Linked DNA regions of Prosthecomicrobium sp. N25. The main gene of each other region encodes a partner of the protein of the gene in region 3 in a complex. Links are inferred from orthologs where the notes say so. Each region holds a gene or a part of one and is shown on either strand. Other genes may lie near its edges.

The links. Proteins that work in one complex are often made in the same cells at the same time.
Region 1: rplL (region 3) and rpmE share a complex: the UniProt entries of both Escherichia coli proteins name them as parts of the 50S ribosomal subunit. The link is inferred for Prosthecomicrobium sp. N25 from one-to-one orthologs.
Region 2: rplL (region 3) and rpmB share a complex: the UniProt entries of both Escherichia coli proteins name them as parts of the 50S ribosomal subunit. The link is inferred for Prosthecomicrobium sp. N25 from one-to-one orthologs.

What each region holds. Positions count from the first base shown.
Region 1 is NZ_JBBCAT010000001.1:1,644,571-1,650,165, reverse strand. The notes cover bases 945-3,828. They hold rpmE (50S ribosomal protein L31), read left to right. Parts: upstream 945-2,217; coding sequence 2,218-2,439; downstream 2,440-3,828. Other genes in these bases: rcdA (protease adaptor protein RcdA), read right to left, coding at 2,869-3,405; WBG79_RS07450 (ABC transporter transmembrane domain-containing protein), read right to left, coding at 945-1,908. Outside these bases: WBG79_RS07455 (methyltransferase family protein), read left to right, coding at 1-80; more of WBG79_RS07450, read right to left, coding at 85-944; WBG79_RS07435 (hypothetical protein), read left to right, coding at 3,909-4,172; WBG79_RS07430 (inositol monophosphatase family protein), read left to right, coding at 4,274-5,101; WBG79_RS07425 (propionyl-CoA synthetase), read right to left, coding at 5,123-5,595.
Region 2 is NZ_JBBCAT010000002.1:868,457-873,854, reverse strand. What follows is about bases 1,768-4,454. They hold rpmB (50S ribosomal protein L28), read right to left. Parts: upstream 3,412-4,454; coding sequence 3,124-3,411; downstream 1,768-3,123. Other genes in these bases: WBG79_RS18880 (DUF3108 domain-containing protein), read left to right, coding at 3,673-4,454; WBG79_RS18890 (VUT family protein), read right to left, coding at 2,403-2,990; WBG79_RS18895 (DUF3108 domain-containing protein), read left to right, coding at 1,768-2,374. In the rest of the region: cobaltochelatase subunit CobT, read left to right, coding at 1-289; WBG79_RS18900 (esterase-like activity of phytase family protein), read left to right, coding at 286-1,371; more of WBG79_RS18895, read left to right, coding at 1,478-1,767; more of WBG79_RS18880, read left to right, coding at 4,455-4,512; WBG79_RS18875 (LLM class flavin-dependent oxidoreductase), read left to right, coding at 4,773-5,398.
Region 3 is NZ_JBBCAT010000004.1:196,638-202,084, reverse strand. Bases 1-2,736 are described here. They hold rplL (50S ribosomal protein L7/L12), read right to left. Parts: upstream 1,691-2,736; coding sequence 1,310-1,690; downstream 1-1,309. Other genes in these bases: rplJ (50S ribosomal protein L10), read right to left, coding at 1,775-2,293; rpoB (DNA-directed RNA polymerase subunit beta), read right to left, coding at 1-1,039. In the rest of the region: rplA (50S ribosomal protein L1), read right to left, coding at 2,741-3,442; rplK (50S ribosomal protein L11), read right to left, coding at 3,447-3,893; transcription termination/antitermination protein NusG, read right to left, coding at 4,339-4,869; preprotein translocase subunit SecE, read right to left, coding at 4,893-5,093; tuf (elongation factor Tu), read right to left, coding at 5,422-5,447. UniProt on the Escherichia coli protein: The binding site for several of the GTPase factors involved in protein synthesis (IF-2, EF-Tu, EF-G and RF3). Is thus essential for accurate translation.

The sequences.
Region 1 (5,595 bases), on a different replicon or contig from region 3:
TCCTGGTGGTGCCGCTCTTCGAGTTCGTCGACCTCCTGCAGGCCAAGGGCATGCTGGTGCCGGTCCTGGTCCTGCCGTGACCGGTCAGGACCCGACCGCGCCCAGCGCCAGCGCGCCCGTCTCGAACTGCAGGCGGGCGAGGCGCCCGTAGAGGCCGCCGCGGCGCACGAGCACGTCGTGCGTGCCCTCCTCGACGAGCCGGCCCTGGTCGAGCACCAGGATCCGGTCGCATTCCAGGACGGTCGCGAGCCGGTGGGCGATCACGATGGTGGTCCGTCCCTCCATCAGGTGCTCCAGCGCGGTCTGCACCAGCGTCTCGGATTCCGCGTCGAGCGCGCTCGTCGCCTCGTCGAGGAGCAGCACGGGCGCGTCCTTGAGGATCGCCCGCGCGATCGCGATGCGCTGCCGCTGGCCGCCCGACAGGGTGACGCCTCGCTCGCCGACGAGCGTGCCGTAGCGGTCCGGCAGGCCGGCCACGAAGTCGTCGACCAGGGCCGCGCGCGCGGCTGCCACGACCTCCTCGTCGGTCGCGTCCGGCCGGCCGAAGCGGATGTTCTCCATGACGGTGCCGGCGAGGATCACCGTGTCCTGCGGCACGATCGCCACGTGCCGGCGGACCTCGAGCGGGTCGGCCTCACGCACGTCCACCCCGTCGAGCAGGACCCGGCCGGCGGTCGGGTCGTAGAAGCGCAGGAGCAGGTGGAAGACGGTCGACTTGCCGGCGCCCGAGGGGCCGACCAGCGCCACCTTCTCGCCCGGGGCGACCGCGACCGAGAAGCCGGAGAGGACCGGCCGGTCCGGGGCGCCCGGATACGCGAAGGCCACATCCTCGAACGCGACCGCGCCGCGCCGGATCTGCGGCAGGGGCACGGGGTTCGCCGGCGCCTTGACGCTCGGCTCGATGGCCAGGAGCTCGGTCAGCCGCTCGGCGGCCCCGGAGGCTTGGCTGATCTCGCCCCAGACCTGGCTGAGCTCCCCGAGCGCGCCCGCCGCGAACACGGAGTAGAGCACGAACTGCGACAGCGCCCCCGGCGTCAGCCGTCCTTCGAGAACGTCGGTGGCGCCGATCCAGAGCACGGTCACGACGCTGCCGAACACCATGAAGATGGCGATCGCGGTCAGGAGCGAGCGGGCGGCCGTCGACGACCGGGCCGCCTCGAATGCGCGTTCCACGCCGGAGCGGTAGCGGCCGACCGCCTGGTCCTCGTTGGTGAAGGCCTGGACCTGGCGGATCGCCCCGATCGATTCCGAGGCGTACGCGGAGGCGTCGGCGAGCGTGTCCTGGGCGAGCCGCGACTTGCGGCGCACCTGGCGGCCGAAGGCGACGAGCGGCAGGACGATGAACGGAATGGCCAGGAGGACGAGGCCGGACAGGCGCGGGCTCGTCACCACCATCATGGCGGTCGCCCCGAGGAAGAGGACGAGATTGCGCAGCGCCACCGACGCCGAGGAGCCGACCGCCGACTTCACCTGCGTGGTGTCGGCGGTCAGGCGCGACACGATCTCGCCGGAGAGCGACCGGTCGAAGAAGTCGGCCGAGAGCCGCATCACATGGGCGTAGACGTCGCCGCGCAGATCCGCGACGACGCGCTCGCCGATCCAGGTGACGAGGTAGTAGCGGGCCGAGCTCGCCAGCGCCAGGGCGGCCGCGACGGCGACCAGCATCAGGAAGTAGCGGTCGATCAGGCCGGCGTCCGAGCCGGTGAAGCCGTGGTCGATCATCCGGCGGACGGCGAGCGGCACGGCGAGCGTCGCGGTCGCGGCGGCCACGAGGGCGATGAGGGCCGCGGCGACGCGTCCCCTGTAGCGGCCGAGATAGGGGACGAGCGCGGCGAGCGGGCGGACGGTGCGCGTGCGCCCCGGACCCTTGCCTGCTTCCACGTCGGCGGCCGTCGTCCTGCGTGCCAAAGTCTCTCTCCCTCTCGCCGGTGACGTCTTGGCGCGAACCGGCCGCCGGATCAAGTCGCGTCCGGCTCGGCGATGTTGCGTATGACGTGGGGGCGCCCCCGCAAAGGTCCGCGCCCGCGCCCGTTTTCCGCCGCGCCGTCCGTCTTGCCCCCGCGGACGGCTTCCGCTATAGGGACGCCCGACAGGATCGAGGGGCTGCGGGCCGGACGGCGCGCGGCCCTGGTCACTTGAGGGGAGGGCACTTCCCTCGGACGGTCCGGCGAGGATCAGGCGGGCCGCGGCATCCGGCCCCGCGCGAGGGACAAGGCCATGAAAGCGAACATCCACCCCGATTACCACGTCATCAAGGTCGTCATGACCGATGGCACCGAGTACGAGACCCGCTCGACCTACGGCAAGGCCGGCGACACGCTCAACCTCGACATCGACCCCAAGTCGCACCCGGCCTGGACCGGCGGAAACCAGCAGCTCCTCGACCGCGGTGGACGCATCTCCAAGTTCAAGGACAAGTTCAAGGGCTTCGGCCTCTGATCTAGCCTTGCGCCGCCGCCCCCGACGGGCGCGGCGACGGAACAGCGTCTCGAGCCCGTGCCGCCCCGGCGCGGGCTCGCTGCTTTTCCGCCGAGCTGTCCCGCGGTTGTCATCCCGGCCATCGAGCCGGCAACTGTAGCCGAGGCGCGCCCTCTCCTCCGCGTTCCCGGCCGGAGCGAAGCGGAAGGCCGGGATCCAGCGCCCTCAACCGGCCGCAGTGCTGCGGATCGAGGCCCGCGCTGGGCCCGGATCTGCGGCGCCTTCGCGCCTTGTCCGGGGATGCGGGTTGGGCGGTCACCGTCCACGTGTACGGCCGCAGGGGGTGTGCACGACCCCTGTCCCCGGCTCGATATCCGGGGTGACACGCGCGGGGAGAAACGTGCCAAATTCGGTCTGGCCGTCCCTGAGACGTCCAGTCCGGCCGAACCGTCAGCTTCCCGAGCCGAAAACCTGGTTGAGCTTGCCGAGCTGAGCGGCGACGGGGTTGACCGGGGTCTCGACCGGCCTCTCTTCGCGGCCGTAGATGGCGGCGTCCAGCTTGCGGATGCGCTCCTGGAGGCGGATGGAGCGCTCGATCAGGGCCTTGAGAAGCTCCGGCATCTCCTCCCAGCCCGGGCCCGAGCGGGTCGACGCGGGGCCGTCGATGCGCACCTTGGACTTTTCCTGGCCCGCCTGCGCCTGGGTCATCTCGCCCTCGTTGACGGCACGCTGGAGCAGGAGCCAGGAGGCGAGCTGCATCAGGCGGGTCGTCAGCCGCATCGATTCCGTGGCGTAGACCAGCGATCCCGTCCGGGTCAGCTCGCGTGATTCGGCGCGGCCCGGTCCGTCCAGATAGGCCGCTGTCTCCTCGACGAGCCCCATGCCTTCCCGGAAGAGGGTCCGGAACGTCTCCGACCCGGCGAAGCGCGCCGCGAAATCGATCGTGTCGGGTGTCTCGTCTCGTTCGGACTGTCCGTCGCGGGTCATTCGGCGCCTCCGGTGGCATTCTGTAACGCGTCGCCGCGTTTCGCAACACGGGCGGTTCCAGGGGGACTTAGCAGGACCGGTGCCAGGACCGGAGACCGCCCGCGTCGTCGTCCACCATAATCCACGGCAGGGTTAACGAACCGCCCCGCAGCGTTCCCCAACGAGAGGGCCGCCGGAAAAAAACGAGCCGTGACGGGCACGGCTCGGCGAGAAAGTACAGGGAGGCGTCAAAAGAGTGGATAGGAGCCACTCGGGTCCAGGAGACTGGACGCCCCGAACCTGCCACGGAAACCTTAACGACCGGTTAACACGCGTCCCGACCGGGGCCGACCTGCCCCGAATCGGGACAGGCGGCCCGCCCCGCCGCCGATCCCGCCACGAGCCGTTAACGGTCCCGCGCTACCGCACCGGCATGAACGCGGCCTGAACGTCGGCTTAAGGCGGAATAAAGCCGAATTTGAATAGTCTGCCTGTCGAGCCCCACAACCGGACGAGTGTTTCCCATGAGCCCCGCCTCCGCCCGCACCGATGAACTTCTCGCCAAGTCCAAGCTGACCGTCGGCGAGATCACCGAGATCGTCGCCGAGCGGGTCGCCAAGCTGCCGAGCGTCCGCACCGTTTCTGTCGAGGACGTCGGCGAGATCTCGGTCGACCTCGTCGGCGGCAAGCGCATCGAGGTCCAGACCCTGCCGGTCGCCCACGCGTTCAACGAATCCATGGCGACCCGCCGCGTCGCCCTCGACCAGCTCCTCGAGCGCTGCGCCTGACGGGCGGGGCGCCGGCCAGCCGCGCGCCGGAAGGGATGGCGCGCCGGCCCGCCTTCCCGGTATGACGGCGGCCATCCGCCCGCCGTTCCGAGGAGCAGAGCATGCCGACCTTCACCCGCGCCGACCTCGCCGACCTGGGCGCCATCCTGCGCGAGGCGGCCGACGTCGAGATCCTGCCCCGCTTCCGCCGGCTGGAGACCGCCGACGTCTCCACCAAGGCCGGCCCGCACGACCTCGTCACGATCGCCGACCAGGCCGCCGAGCGCCTGATCGCCGCCCGCCTCGCCGACCGCTTCCCGGCCGCCCTGATGGTGGGCGAGGAGAGCGCCGCGCTCGACCCGGACCTGCCCGCCCGCCTCGGCGGCTCGGACTTCGCCATCACGGTCGACCCGATCGACGGGACCTTCAACTACGCCAACGGCGTGCCGCTCTTCGGCGTCATGGCCGGGGTGGTGATCGGCGGCCGGATCGTCGCCGGCGCCATCTACGATCCCTTCGGCCGGGACTTCGCCTATGCGCTCGCGGGCGGCGGCGCCTGGTTCGAGGACGAGTCGGGCCGCACCCGGCCGATGCGCGTGGCCGCGCCCGCCGAACTCGGCCTGATGCACGGCGCGCTGTCCTGGAACTATCTCTCCGAGCCGCAGCGCAGCCGGGTCGCCGCGCGCATGCCCAGGCTCTGGGGCAGCTACGGCTACCGCTGCGCCGCCCACGAATATCGCCTGATCGCCTCGGGCGGCGGCCATCTCGCGCTCTACGGCAAGCTGATGCCCTGGGATCACGTCCCCGGCTGGCTGATCCACCAGGAGGCGGGCGGCTACTCCGCCACCGCGGACGGCCGGCCCTACGACCCCGCCCGCACGGACGGCAGCCTGCTGCTCGCCCCCGACGAGGCGAGCTGGCGCCTCGTCCGCGACACGCTGTTCGGCTGAGGGGACGGGCCGTCCCGGCCCCTAGACCCCGATCCCGCGCGCCCGGATCGCCTGCTCGATCTCATCCAGGATCGCCGGGTCGTCGATGGTGGCCGGCATGTTCCAGGTCTCGTGGTCGGCGATCTTCTGCATGGTGCCGCGCAGGATCTTGCCCGAGCGCGTCTTCGGCAGCCGGTCGACCGTGATGGCGAGCTTGAAGGCCGCGACCGCGCCGATCTTCTCGCGCACCAGCCCGATCAGTTCCTTCTCGATCGTGGCGTGGTCCTTGGTGACGCCCGCCTTCAGGACCACGAAGCCACAGGGGCTCTGCCCCTTCATCGCGTCGTGGATGCCGATCACCGCGCATTCGGCCACGTCCGGATGGGAGGCGAGCACCTCCTCCATGCCGCCGGTCGAGAGCCGGTGCCCGGCGACGTTGATGATGTCGTCGGTGCGCGCCATGATGAAGAGGTAGCCGTCCTCGTCCATGATGCCGGCGTCGGCGGTCTTGTAGT
Region 2 (5,398 bases), on a different replicon or contig from region 3:
GATCTCCGACGGCGCGCCGGTCGACGACTCCACCCTGTCGGTCAACCCCGGCAACTACCTGGAGCGTCACCTGCGCTACGTCATCGAGGAGATCGAGACGCGCAGCCCCGTGGAGTTGATCGCCATCGGCATCGGCCACGACGTCACCCGCTACTACCGCCGGGCCGTCACCATCGTGGACGCCGAGGAACTCGCCGGGGCCATGACGGAGCAGCTCGCCTCCCTGTTCGACGAGAAGGCCCCGTCCGGCCGCGGCGCCGGCCGCGCCCCGGCCAGGCGGGCCGGATGACGCTGCCCCGGCCGGCACGGGCCCGGCGCCCGCGTGCCGCCGCGCTGATCCTCGTCGGCCTCGCGGCCCTCGGCCTCGTCGCGATTGCGCCCGCCGCCGAGCCCGGCGACGCCCCCCTGCCCGCCGGCGCCTTCGACGTCGAGGTGCGCGCGACGCCCCTGACCTCCTTCAAGCGCGGCTCCCCGGAGACCCGCTTCGGCGCCCTCGAATGGCTGGGCGGGCTCGAACTGTCGAGCCCCGTCCGCCACTTCGGCGCCTTCTCGGGGATCGCCACGGCCGACAAGGGCCGGGACCTCCTCCTTCTCACCGACAACGGCTTCTGGCTCGCCGCGCGCCTCGAGTCCGGGCCGGACGGCAAGCCGCTCGCCGTCGGCTCGGCCCGCATGGCGGTGATGCGCGACTCGGACGGCCGGCCGCTCCTCGGGAAGGACGACGCCGACGCCGAGAGCCTCGCGATCCGCCCGGCCGAGGGCGGGTTCGAGGCCCTCGTCGGCTTCGAGGAGCGCCACCGCGTCCTGCGCTTCCGCGCCACCGGCCCGTTCCCGGGCGGCGTGCTGGGCACCCGCGGCGAACGCTTCGCGGCGCTCTGGAACGAGCAGAAGCCGATGCGATGGTCGAAGGGGCTGGAAAGCCTCGCGATCGTGCCGCCGGGCCTGATGGGCGACGCCGTCGCGGTCGGCCTGTCGGAGGCGCCGCCGCGCGGCGAGCGCCTCGGCTACGGCTACATCTTCCGGCCCCGCGGCTTCGACCGCTTCCGCTTCGTGCTCCGGGACGACTACGATCCGACCGATGCCACCTTCACGCCGGAGGGCGACCTGCTCGTCCTCGAGCGTCGCTTCACCATCGCGTCCGGCGTCGGCGCGCGGATCCGGCGCGTGCGCGCCGGCACCATCGCCCCCGGCGCCGTCGTCGACGCGGAGGTCATCTTCGAGGCCGACCTTTCCGACCAGATCGACAACATGGAGGGCATCGCCCTCGACGTCGCCGAGGACGGCCGCCGGATCCTGACCCTCGTCTCGGACGACAACCGCTCGATTCTGCAGCGCACCCTTCTCCTGCGCTTCCGCCTGAGGGACGACTAGGGCAGGCTGCCGGAAGCTTGCGCCGGGTTGATTCGGAGCGGTATTCTCTCGTATTCAAGCCGGGGTCCGACCCCCGCGCGGTCGGACCGCGCCTGGAGGATTGATGATGGCGGTATCGCGTAGGCTGTCGTATCGCCGCGCCGCACTCGCGGGCGCCGCCCTGGCCGTCCTGGGATCGACCCCCGCGCTGGCGCAGACGCGCGTCGTCGCCAACTACGACGCCAACCTTTCCGGGTTCTCGGTCGCCTCCGGCGAGTTGAGCTTCGACCTCTCGGGCGGCGGCGACTACCAGGCCTCCCTCGGCGCCCGGGTGGTCGGCTTCGCCGCCATGATGGGCAACCGCTCCGCCCAGGCGAGCGCCGCCGGCAAGGCCCAGCCGGGCAACACGCTCTCCCGTTCCTACGCCCTCGCCGTCAACGGCGGGCCGATCGCCAACGTCGTCAGCATGACCTTCGCGGGGGGCTCCGTCGCGAGCCTGACCGCGACGGAACTGCGCACAGCCGGGGCCGACCAGCGCATACCGGTGACGGCGCAGCACAAGCGCGGGGTGGTCGATCCCCTCGGCGCCTTCGTGGTGACCGTGCCGAGCGCCAACGACGCCCTCACCCCGAAGGTCTGCAACCGCACCCTGAAGGTCTTCGACGGCCGCGTCCGCTACGACCTGCGCCTCGTCTACGGCGCCAAGACCGAGATCCGCGGCGGCGCCGGCTCCTATTCGGGCCCGGCCGTCATCTGCAGCGTCGGCTACCGCCCCATCGCCGGCTTCCGCCCGCTCTCCCCCGAGCAGGCCAGGTTCGAGCGCAACCTCGAATTCTCGATCTGGTTCGTGCCGGTGGGGCAGACCAACGTCCTGATCCCCTACAAGGTCGTGATCGGGACCCAGATGGGGCTGCTGACCGTCGCCGCCTCGCGCTTCGAGGTGACCGGCTCGCGCACCGCCGAGGCGGCCGACCGCACGACGGTGGTCGGCTCGGTCCGCGGCAAGTCGGCCGAACGGAACTGAGGCGCCGGCGCGCCGCGCCCCGCCGTCGTCAGGCCCGTTCGGGCTCGGTGATCGCCGCCAGGCCGCGGTAGGGCGCCAGCATCACGAGCGCGAAGAAGGTCTTCACCGAGAAGTCGGCGATCGCCCAGGAAACGAAACGCGGCACCTCGGGCGCCATGAGGCCGAAGAGCGGAGCCGCCGCGACCGCGAAGTCGTCCCCCGCGCCGAGCGCCTCGAAGCCGGGCGCGAAGGCGAGCGAGAAGAAGATCGCCGTGTCGAGCGCCGATCCGGCGAGCGAGGAGAGGAGCGGCGCCCGCCACCAGCCCCCCGAGCGGCGCAGCATGTCGAACGCGAGCGCGTCCAGCATCTGCCCCGCCAGAAACGCGCTCGCCGACGCGACGGCGATGCGCGGCGAAGACAGAAAGGCCGAGAGGACCACCGCCACCAGGAAGCCGGCGAGGATCACCTTCTGGGCCGCGACGAGCCCGAAGCGCCGGTTGGTCAGGTCCGTCACCAGGAACGCGACCGGATACGTGAAGGCGCCGTAGGTGAGCAGGTCGGCGAGCGACAGCGCCCCGATCGAGCCCTCGACCGGGTAGCGCACGAGCACGTTGGAGGCGACGACGACGAGCGTCATGGCCCCGACCGCCGTCAGGGCGGCGCGGACCGGGAGGCCGAGCACGCGGATCTCCTGCGTGCCGAACCGGGCCCTCGAAACGGGGAAGGCCGCCTCGGGGGCGGCCTCCGGAACCGGACGGACCGAGATTGGCTCAGGCGGCGGTGGCCGCCTTGGCGATCTCGCGCTTCAAAAGGAGCGCGCGCTGTGACAGCTCGCGCTCGTCCGCCTTCGCCAGGAAGGCATCGAGGCCGCCGCGGTGCTCCACGGAGCGCAGCGCATGGGCCGACACCCGCAGGCGGACGCTGCGGCCGAGGGCCTCGGAGATGAGGGTCACGTTGACCAGGTTCGGCAGGAAGCGCCGCCGGGTCTTGTTGTTGGCGTGGCTGACGTTGTTACCGGTCAGGACCGCCTTCGCCGTCAGTTCGCAGCGCCGAGCCATGGTCAAACATCCTTCTACGCGACCGGGATCTTCGGGAACCCCGGATCGGTCGTCACACGAGGGTCTGGAGATTGGGCGCTTCTATAGTCACCGGGGTCCGGCCCGTCAAGCCTCGCCCCCGCGGGCGGCGGCCGCGACACCCCCGCCGAAGCGGGGCAACGCCGATAGGCCGGCGGCGTTAACCATTCATTCACCATACGGGCCAAAGATTCGACCCATTCGCCGCCTATCCGGCGGGCTGGGCCGACGAGGAGGATGAGCGTGCCGGCATACCGCGTGAGCCTTTGCCGGATGGCCGGCCTCGCCGTCGTGGGCGCCCTGGCGACCCTGCCCGGACCGGCCGCCGCCGGCGACGGCCAGATCAGCGCCAGCTACGACATCACCATCGGGGGGATCGCCCTCGCCAAGGGCAACCTGGTCGTCAAGGTGGACAAGGACGCCTATACGGCCCGTGTCGGCTACCGCACGACGGGCGTCGCCAAGGTGGTCAGCCGCGCCACCGGCGAGGCCATGGCGACGGGTGCCATCAAGGGCGACAAGCCGGCCGCCGCCACCTACCAGCTCGACACGAACGGCGAGCGCAGGCCCGCCCACGTGGTGATGGGCCTCGCCAACGGCACCATCAAGAGCCTGGACCAGAACCCGCCCTTGAAGGACGACCCCGAGCGGGTCCCCGTCGAGGCGCAGCACCGGCAGGGCGTCGTCGATCCCCTGAGCGCGATCCTCATGCCCCTGCCCCGCAAGGGCGACGCCGCGCTCGGGCCGGCCGCCTGCGACCGGACGCTTCCCGTCTTCGACGGCTGGACGCGCTACGACGTCAAGCTATCCTTCAAGGCCGCCGGCCCGATCCAGAAGGCGGGCTACGCCGGCCCCTCGATCACCTGCGCGGCCCGCTGGGTACCCGTCGCCGGCCACAAGCCGGAGAAGGACTCGACGAAGTTCATGGTCGACAACAAGGACATCGAGGTGACCCTGGTCCCCGCCGCCGACACCGGCGTGCTGGTCCCCGTCCGCGTCGCCGTGATGACCCTGACCGGCCTCCTGGTGGTCGACGCCGACCGCTTCACCGTGATCGGCAACGAGGCCCAGGCGATCCGCTGACCGCGGGCCGCCCGGTCGCGCCGTCCCGGAACGGGCCGGAATCCTTTCCGGAGCGGCTCTTCGGCCGCGGCTTTCGGGCAGCGCCCTCCCCAGATCTGGGGCCGGGCCCCGACGCGATCCCGCATCCTGTGGCGAACGGAGCGCGAATCCGTGCCGGTCAGCGATTCGTCGCAGCTTCGTTCCCGCTCGGGTCCTGAGGGTTAAACGCCCGCGCCCGCGTGCCTATATTGGGGGCCCAGCACCAGCTCCCCGGCCCCCCGATGATCCCGTTGTCCGTCCTCGATCTCGCCCCCGTCCCGGAGGGCTCCGACGTCTCCGCCGCCCTCGCCAACACGGTGGACCTGGCGACCCATGCCGAGCGGCTCGACTTCCACCGCTACTGGCTCGCCGAGCACCACAACATGCCCGGCATCGCCAGCGCCGCGACCGCTGTGCTGATCGGCCGCGTCGCCGCCGCGACCTCGACGATCCGGGTCGGATCCGGGGGCATCATGCTGCCCAACCATTCGCCCCTGGTGATCGCCGAACAGTTCGGCACGCTCGCCTGCCTCTTCCCGGGGCGCATCGACCTCGGCCTCGGCCGCGCGCCCGGCACCGACCCGGCCACCGCCCGCGCGCTCCGGCGCGACCTCGACACCGCCGCCGAGCGCTTTCCCGACGACGTCATCGAACTGATGGGGCTGCTCGGCGAGCCCGAGCCCGACCAGCGCATCCGCGCCATCCCGGGCGCCGGCACCGGCGTGCCGCTCTACATCCTCGGCTCCAGCCTGTTCGGCGCGCAACTCGCCGCCCTGCTCGGCCTGCCTTTCGCCTTCGCGTCCCACTTCGCCCCCGCGCAGCTCTTCGACGCCCTGGCGATCTACCGCGACCGCTATCGCCCCTCCGC
Region 3 (5,447 bases):
CGATGTCGAGGACGGTCATCTCCTCGTAGCCGAAGTCGAGCAGCTGCTTCAGGAGCTTCTCGGTGATCTCCTGGCCGGCCTCGGCCTGGATGACGCCGGTCTTCATGTCGACGACGTCCTCGGCCAGGTACTGGCCGATCACGTCCTCGTCCGAGACCTTCAGGAACTTCAGACCCTTCTCGGCCAGGATGCGGGCCTGGCGGGCCGTCAGCTTCTTGCCGGCCTCCAGCACCACCTCGCCCGTGTCGGCGTCGATCAGGTCCTGCGTCGCCTTGTAGCCGCGCATGCGGTTCGGGTCGTACGGCGTGCGCCAGGACTTGCCGGTCCGCACGTAGACGAGCTTGTTGTAGAAGGTGTCGAGGATCGTCTCCCCGTCCATGCCGAGCGCGAACAGGAGCGACGACACCGGGATCTTCCGGCGCCGGTCGATGCGCGCATAGACGATGTCCTTGGCGTCGAACTCGATGTCGAGCCACGAGCCGCGGTACGGGATGATCCGCGCCGCGAACAGGAGCTTGCCCGACGAGTGGGTCTTGCCCTTGTCGTGGTCGAAGAAGACGCCCGGCGAGCGGTGCATCTGCGAGACGATGACGCGCTCGGTGCCGTTCACGATGAAGGTGCCGTTGTCCGTCATGAGCGGCATGTCGCCCATGTAGACGTCCTGCTCCTTGATGTCCTTGACGGACTTCGCGCCGGTGTCCTCGTCCACGTCGAACACGATGAGGCGCAGCGTGACCTTCAGCGGCGCCGCGAAGGTCATGCCCCGCTGGCGGCACTCGTCCACGTCGTATTTCGGCGGCTCGAACTCGTAGCGGACGAACTCGAGGAGCGCGCGGTTCTGGAAGTCCGAGATCGGGAACACCGACTTGAAGACGGCCTGGAGGCCTTCCTCGCCCCGCCCGCCCTTCGGCTCGTCGATCTGCAGAAACTGATCGTAGGAGGCCTTCTGCACCTCGATCAGGTTCGGCATCTCCGCGACTTCGCGGATCGATCCGAAGAACTTGCGGACACGTCTGCGACCGTTGAACGTCTGGGCCATTGTCGCTCCTCGCGCGGGTACCGACGGCAATCCGGAGAACCTGGGCAGCAGCCCGCCGCGGGCGGCGGAGCGGTTCTCGGGATGGTCGCCGGGGAAACCCGACAATTACCACCGGACTTGAAGAAATGTCCGGATCCGATTGATTCCGAATTCTCTTGCCGGTCAGGGCCGAAGCCGGCCCCTTTCGGCAGAACGGCCGGGATCGGCAGAGCCGACCCCGGCACGATGGTCAGGCCGCCCGAGGGATACGAGATCCCCCGGGTAGCGGGATCACTTGACGTCGACCTTGGCGCCGGCGCCCTCGAGCTGCTTCTTGAGCTTCTCGGCCTCGTCCTTGGACACGCCTTCCTTGACGGCCTTCGGCGCGCCCTCGACGAGGTCCTTGGCTTCCTTGAGGCCGAGCGCCGTGATGGCCCGGACTTCCTTGATGACGTTGATCTTGTTCGGACCCGCGTCGGCCAGGATGACCGTGAACTCGGTCTGCTCCTCGACGGGGGCCGCGGCGGCGGCCGGAGCGCCACCGGCGGCGGCGACCGCGACCGGAGCGGCGGCGGAGACGCCCCACTTGTCTTCGAGGAGCTTCACGAGCTCGGCGGCCTCGAGGATGGTGAGGGACGAGAGGTCGTCAACGATCTTCGACAGATCAGCCATTGTAGTGTTCCTTCGGTCTATCGGTTCGAACTTGCGATTTCGGGTCGGGCCGGACGCTCCGTCCGGCTCGCGCTTCGATTGGCCTCACGCGGCCTGGTCCTTCTCGGCGTTCGCCTTGATGACGCGGGCGAGTGCCCCGCCCGGCGCGGCGATGACCGACGCGAGCTTGGCGGCGGGCTGGTTGATCATGCCCGCGAGCTTCGCCCTCAGTTCGTCCAGAGACGGCAGCGAAGCCAGCGCCTTGACCCCGTCGGGGTTCAGCGCCGTCTTGCCCATGCCGCCACCGAGGATGACGAACTTGTCGTTGGCCTTGGCGAACTCGGTCGCCACCTTCGGGGCCGCGACCGGATCGGTCGCGGACACGATGACCGTCGGACCCTTGAAGAGTCCGGCGACCGGCTCGAGTTCTGTGCCTTGAAGAGCCAGCTTGGCGAGGCGGTTCTTCGCGACCTTCACGGTTCCTCCGGCGGCCCGCATGCGCCCGCGCAGGGCGTTCATCTCGGCCACCGTCAGTCCCTGATAGCTCGCCACGACCAACGACCCAGTTGCCTTGAACTGGACGTTAAGGGTCGAGACGAGTTCGCGCTTTGCCGCTCTATCCACGACTGCCTCGTTACGTATGCCCCCGAGAGGTCCCCGGGGACGGGTTGCAAGGTGGACGCCCCTCCCCGGCTCGAGGCCGGCGCGGAACCTCCGCTTACTTCCTGTCCCCCCGGGTCGCCTTCGCGGGACCCGAGGACCAACGGTCCGAACCGATATGCCGGAAGCGCGCGCGCCTCCGGGAATCCGCTCTTCCCCGTCTCATGCAGGCTCCGTCGGATCGCACCCGATCGAAGTGGACTTAGGCCGGTCGCCCGGCACCTGCAGTCTCGGACAGGTCGAGCCCACGCGAGACCCGGCGGCTTGCGCCTCCGGTCCCCGGGCGGGCCCCACTCTCCCGACGAACCCGAGGGCTCGCCGGAAACGCTTGCCGGACCCCGCGCGGGCGATGCCCCCGCCGTTCCGGCCGGCCTGGATGCGCATGCCGCGCGCCCCGGTCGGATGTCTTCGTCAGGCCTGCGCCGACAGGCTGCCGGGGTCGATCTTGACGCCCGGGCCCATGGTCGAGGAGATCGACACGCGCTGCAGGTAGGTCCCCTTGGCGCCGGTCGGCTTGGCCCTGTTCACCGCCTCCGCGAAGGCGCGGATGTTCTCGAGCAGCGCGCCCTCCGTGAAGGAGGCCTTGCCGACGCCCGCATGGACGATGCCCGCCTTCTCGGCGCGGAACTCGACCGCGCCGCCCTTGGCGTCGCCGACCGCCTTGGTGACGTCCATCGTCACCGTGCCGACCTTCGGGTTCGGCATCAGGCCGCGCGGGCCGAGCACCTTGCCGAGGCGGCCGACGAGCGGCATCAGGTCCGGGGTGGCGATGCAGCGGTCGAAATCGATCGTCCCGCCGTTGATCCGCTCCACCAGGTCCTCCGCGCCGACCACGTCGGCACCGGCCGCGCGGGCCTCGTCGGCCTTGGCGCCGCGGGCGAAGACCGCAACCCGGACCGACCGGCCCGTGCCGTTCGGCAGGTTGCAGACGCCGCGGACCATCTGGTCGGCGTGGCGCGGGTCGACGCCGAGGTTCATGGCGATCTCGACGGTCTCGTCGAACTTCGCAGAGGCGCGCTCCTTGACGAGCTTCACGGCGTCTTCGAGCCGATAGAGCTTGGTGCGCGAAATGCCCTCGCGGGCCTTGGCGGTACGCTTCGGAAGCTTGCTCATCGTCTCACTCCACCACTCGGACGCCCATGGCCTGCGCCGAGCCTTCGACCATGCGCATGGCCGCCTCGACGTCGGTCGCGTTCATGTCCTTCATCTTCTTCTCGGCGATCTCCTTGACCTGGGCCTTGGTGATCTGGCCGACGAAGGAGCGGCCCGGGGTCTTCGACCCGGTGCCCGGCTTCTTCTTCGTGTCGAGCTTCGCCGCGCGCTTGATGAAGAACGCGGTCGGCGGAGTCTTGATCTCGAAGGTGAAGCTCTTGTCGGTGAAGTAGGTGATCTGCACCGGGCACGGCGTGCCCTTCTCGATCTCCTGCGTCTTCGCGTTGAATTCCTTGCAGAACATCATGATGTTCAGGCCGCGCTGGCCGAGCGCGGGGCCGATCGGCGGCGACGGGTTCGCAGCACCCGCCGGCACCTGGAGCTTGATGTAGCCCTGGACCTTCTTCGCCATAGTCCCTCTCTCCACTGTGGGGTCGCCGCCGGTCCCTCGTCGGGCGGCGGCGTCGGAGCGGCGGTCAGGCCTCCCGATCCGGCGACGATCGGTCGTACCCCCCGCCTCCCGGGAGCCCGAGAGCCCCGCGGGTCGGCGTCCTGGCCGCCCTCCCGAGGAAGGGCGGCGAAGCGCCTGCTGCCCGGATCCGGTCGGGCGCCCGTGGCGCCGTTCCGTTCCGGACCGGCCCGCGGCCCGGACGAACCGGACCCCGGATCGGGTGAGAACCGCGGGCCAGCTTCCGCGGGTCTCTGCGGAACGAGCCTTTCGGACCGCTCCGGCGGAGCGAACCTTTCAGCCCGCTCCCGGGGCGGCGCCCGATCGTCCCCTCTCGCGAGGGCGACGGCCCGGCCTCGTCCCGAATTCGTCATGGCACGGCCCGTGCGGCGCCGCGGGGCCGGAGCCCTCAGACCTTCTCGACCTGTCCGTATTCCAGGTCGACCGGCGTCGCGCGGCCGAAGATCGAGACCGCCACCTTGAGTCGGGCCCGCTCCTCGTCGACCTCCTCGACGGTCCCGTTGAAGGACGCGAAGGGCCCATCCGACACGCGCACCTGCTCGCCGATCTCGAAGGTGATCGACGGCTTCGGACGCTCCACGCCCTCCTGCACCTGCTGCAGGATGCGCATGGCCTCGGCTTCCGTGATCGGCATCGGCTTGTTGTCGGAGCCCAGGAACCCGGTCACCTTGGGGGTGTTCTTGATGAGGTGGAAGGCCTGGTCGGTCAGGTCCATCTTGACGAGGACATAGCCCGGGAAGAACTTCCGCTCCGCATCCACCTTCCGGCCCCGGCGCACCTCGACCACCTTCTCGGTCGGCACGAGGATCTGCTCGAACAGGTGCGTCAGGCCCTGCTGGCCCGCGCGCTCGCGGATGGACTCCGCGACCTTGTTCTCGAAGTTCGAATAGGCGTGCACGATGTACCAGCGCTTGGCCATGTCTTTTTTGGATCCGTCGCCGGTCAGCGGGCGAAGCCGAGGATGAGGCCGATGCCCCATCCCATGACCTGGTCCGCGAGAAGGAAGAAGATGGCCGCGATGGTCGCCATCACGAAGACCATGACGGTCGTGATGGCGGTCTCGTTGCGGGTCGGCCAAGATACCTTGGCGACCTCGTCGCGGACCTGCTGCAGAAACATGAAGGGATTGGTCTTCGTCGCCATCCGCCGCTCACGACAGGCGGGCGCGCAGAGGGGCTCGCCTCCACACGCCCGGCAATAAGGAACCGTCTACCTAATGCCTCGCGCGTCCGACCACAAGAGGGATTCGGAACACATCGGGAAATCGACTGGCAGGGGCAGAGGGACTCGAACCCCCGACCCTCGGTTTTGGAGACCGATGCTCTACCAACTGAGCTATACCCCTTTGGGCTCAGTCGACTTCGCCGTGGCGCGACGCCTTCGGCTTTAGCACTCCGGCGGCTTCCGGGAAAGACGCCGCCGGAGGATTCGATCGGACGCTGTGGGGCGGCACGCCACCCCTTAGCCGTGATCAGGCAAGGATCTTGGCGACGACGC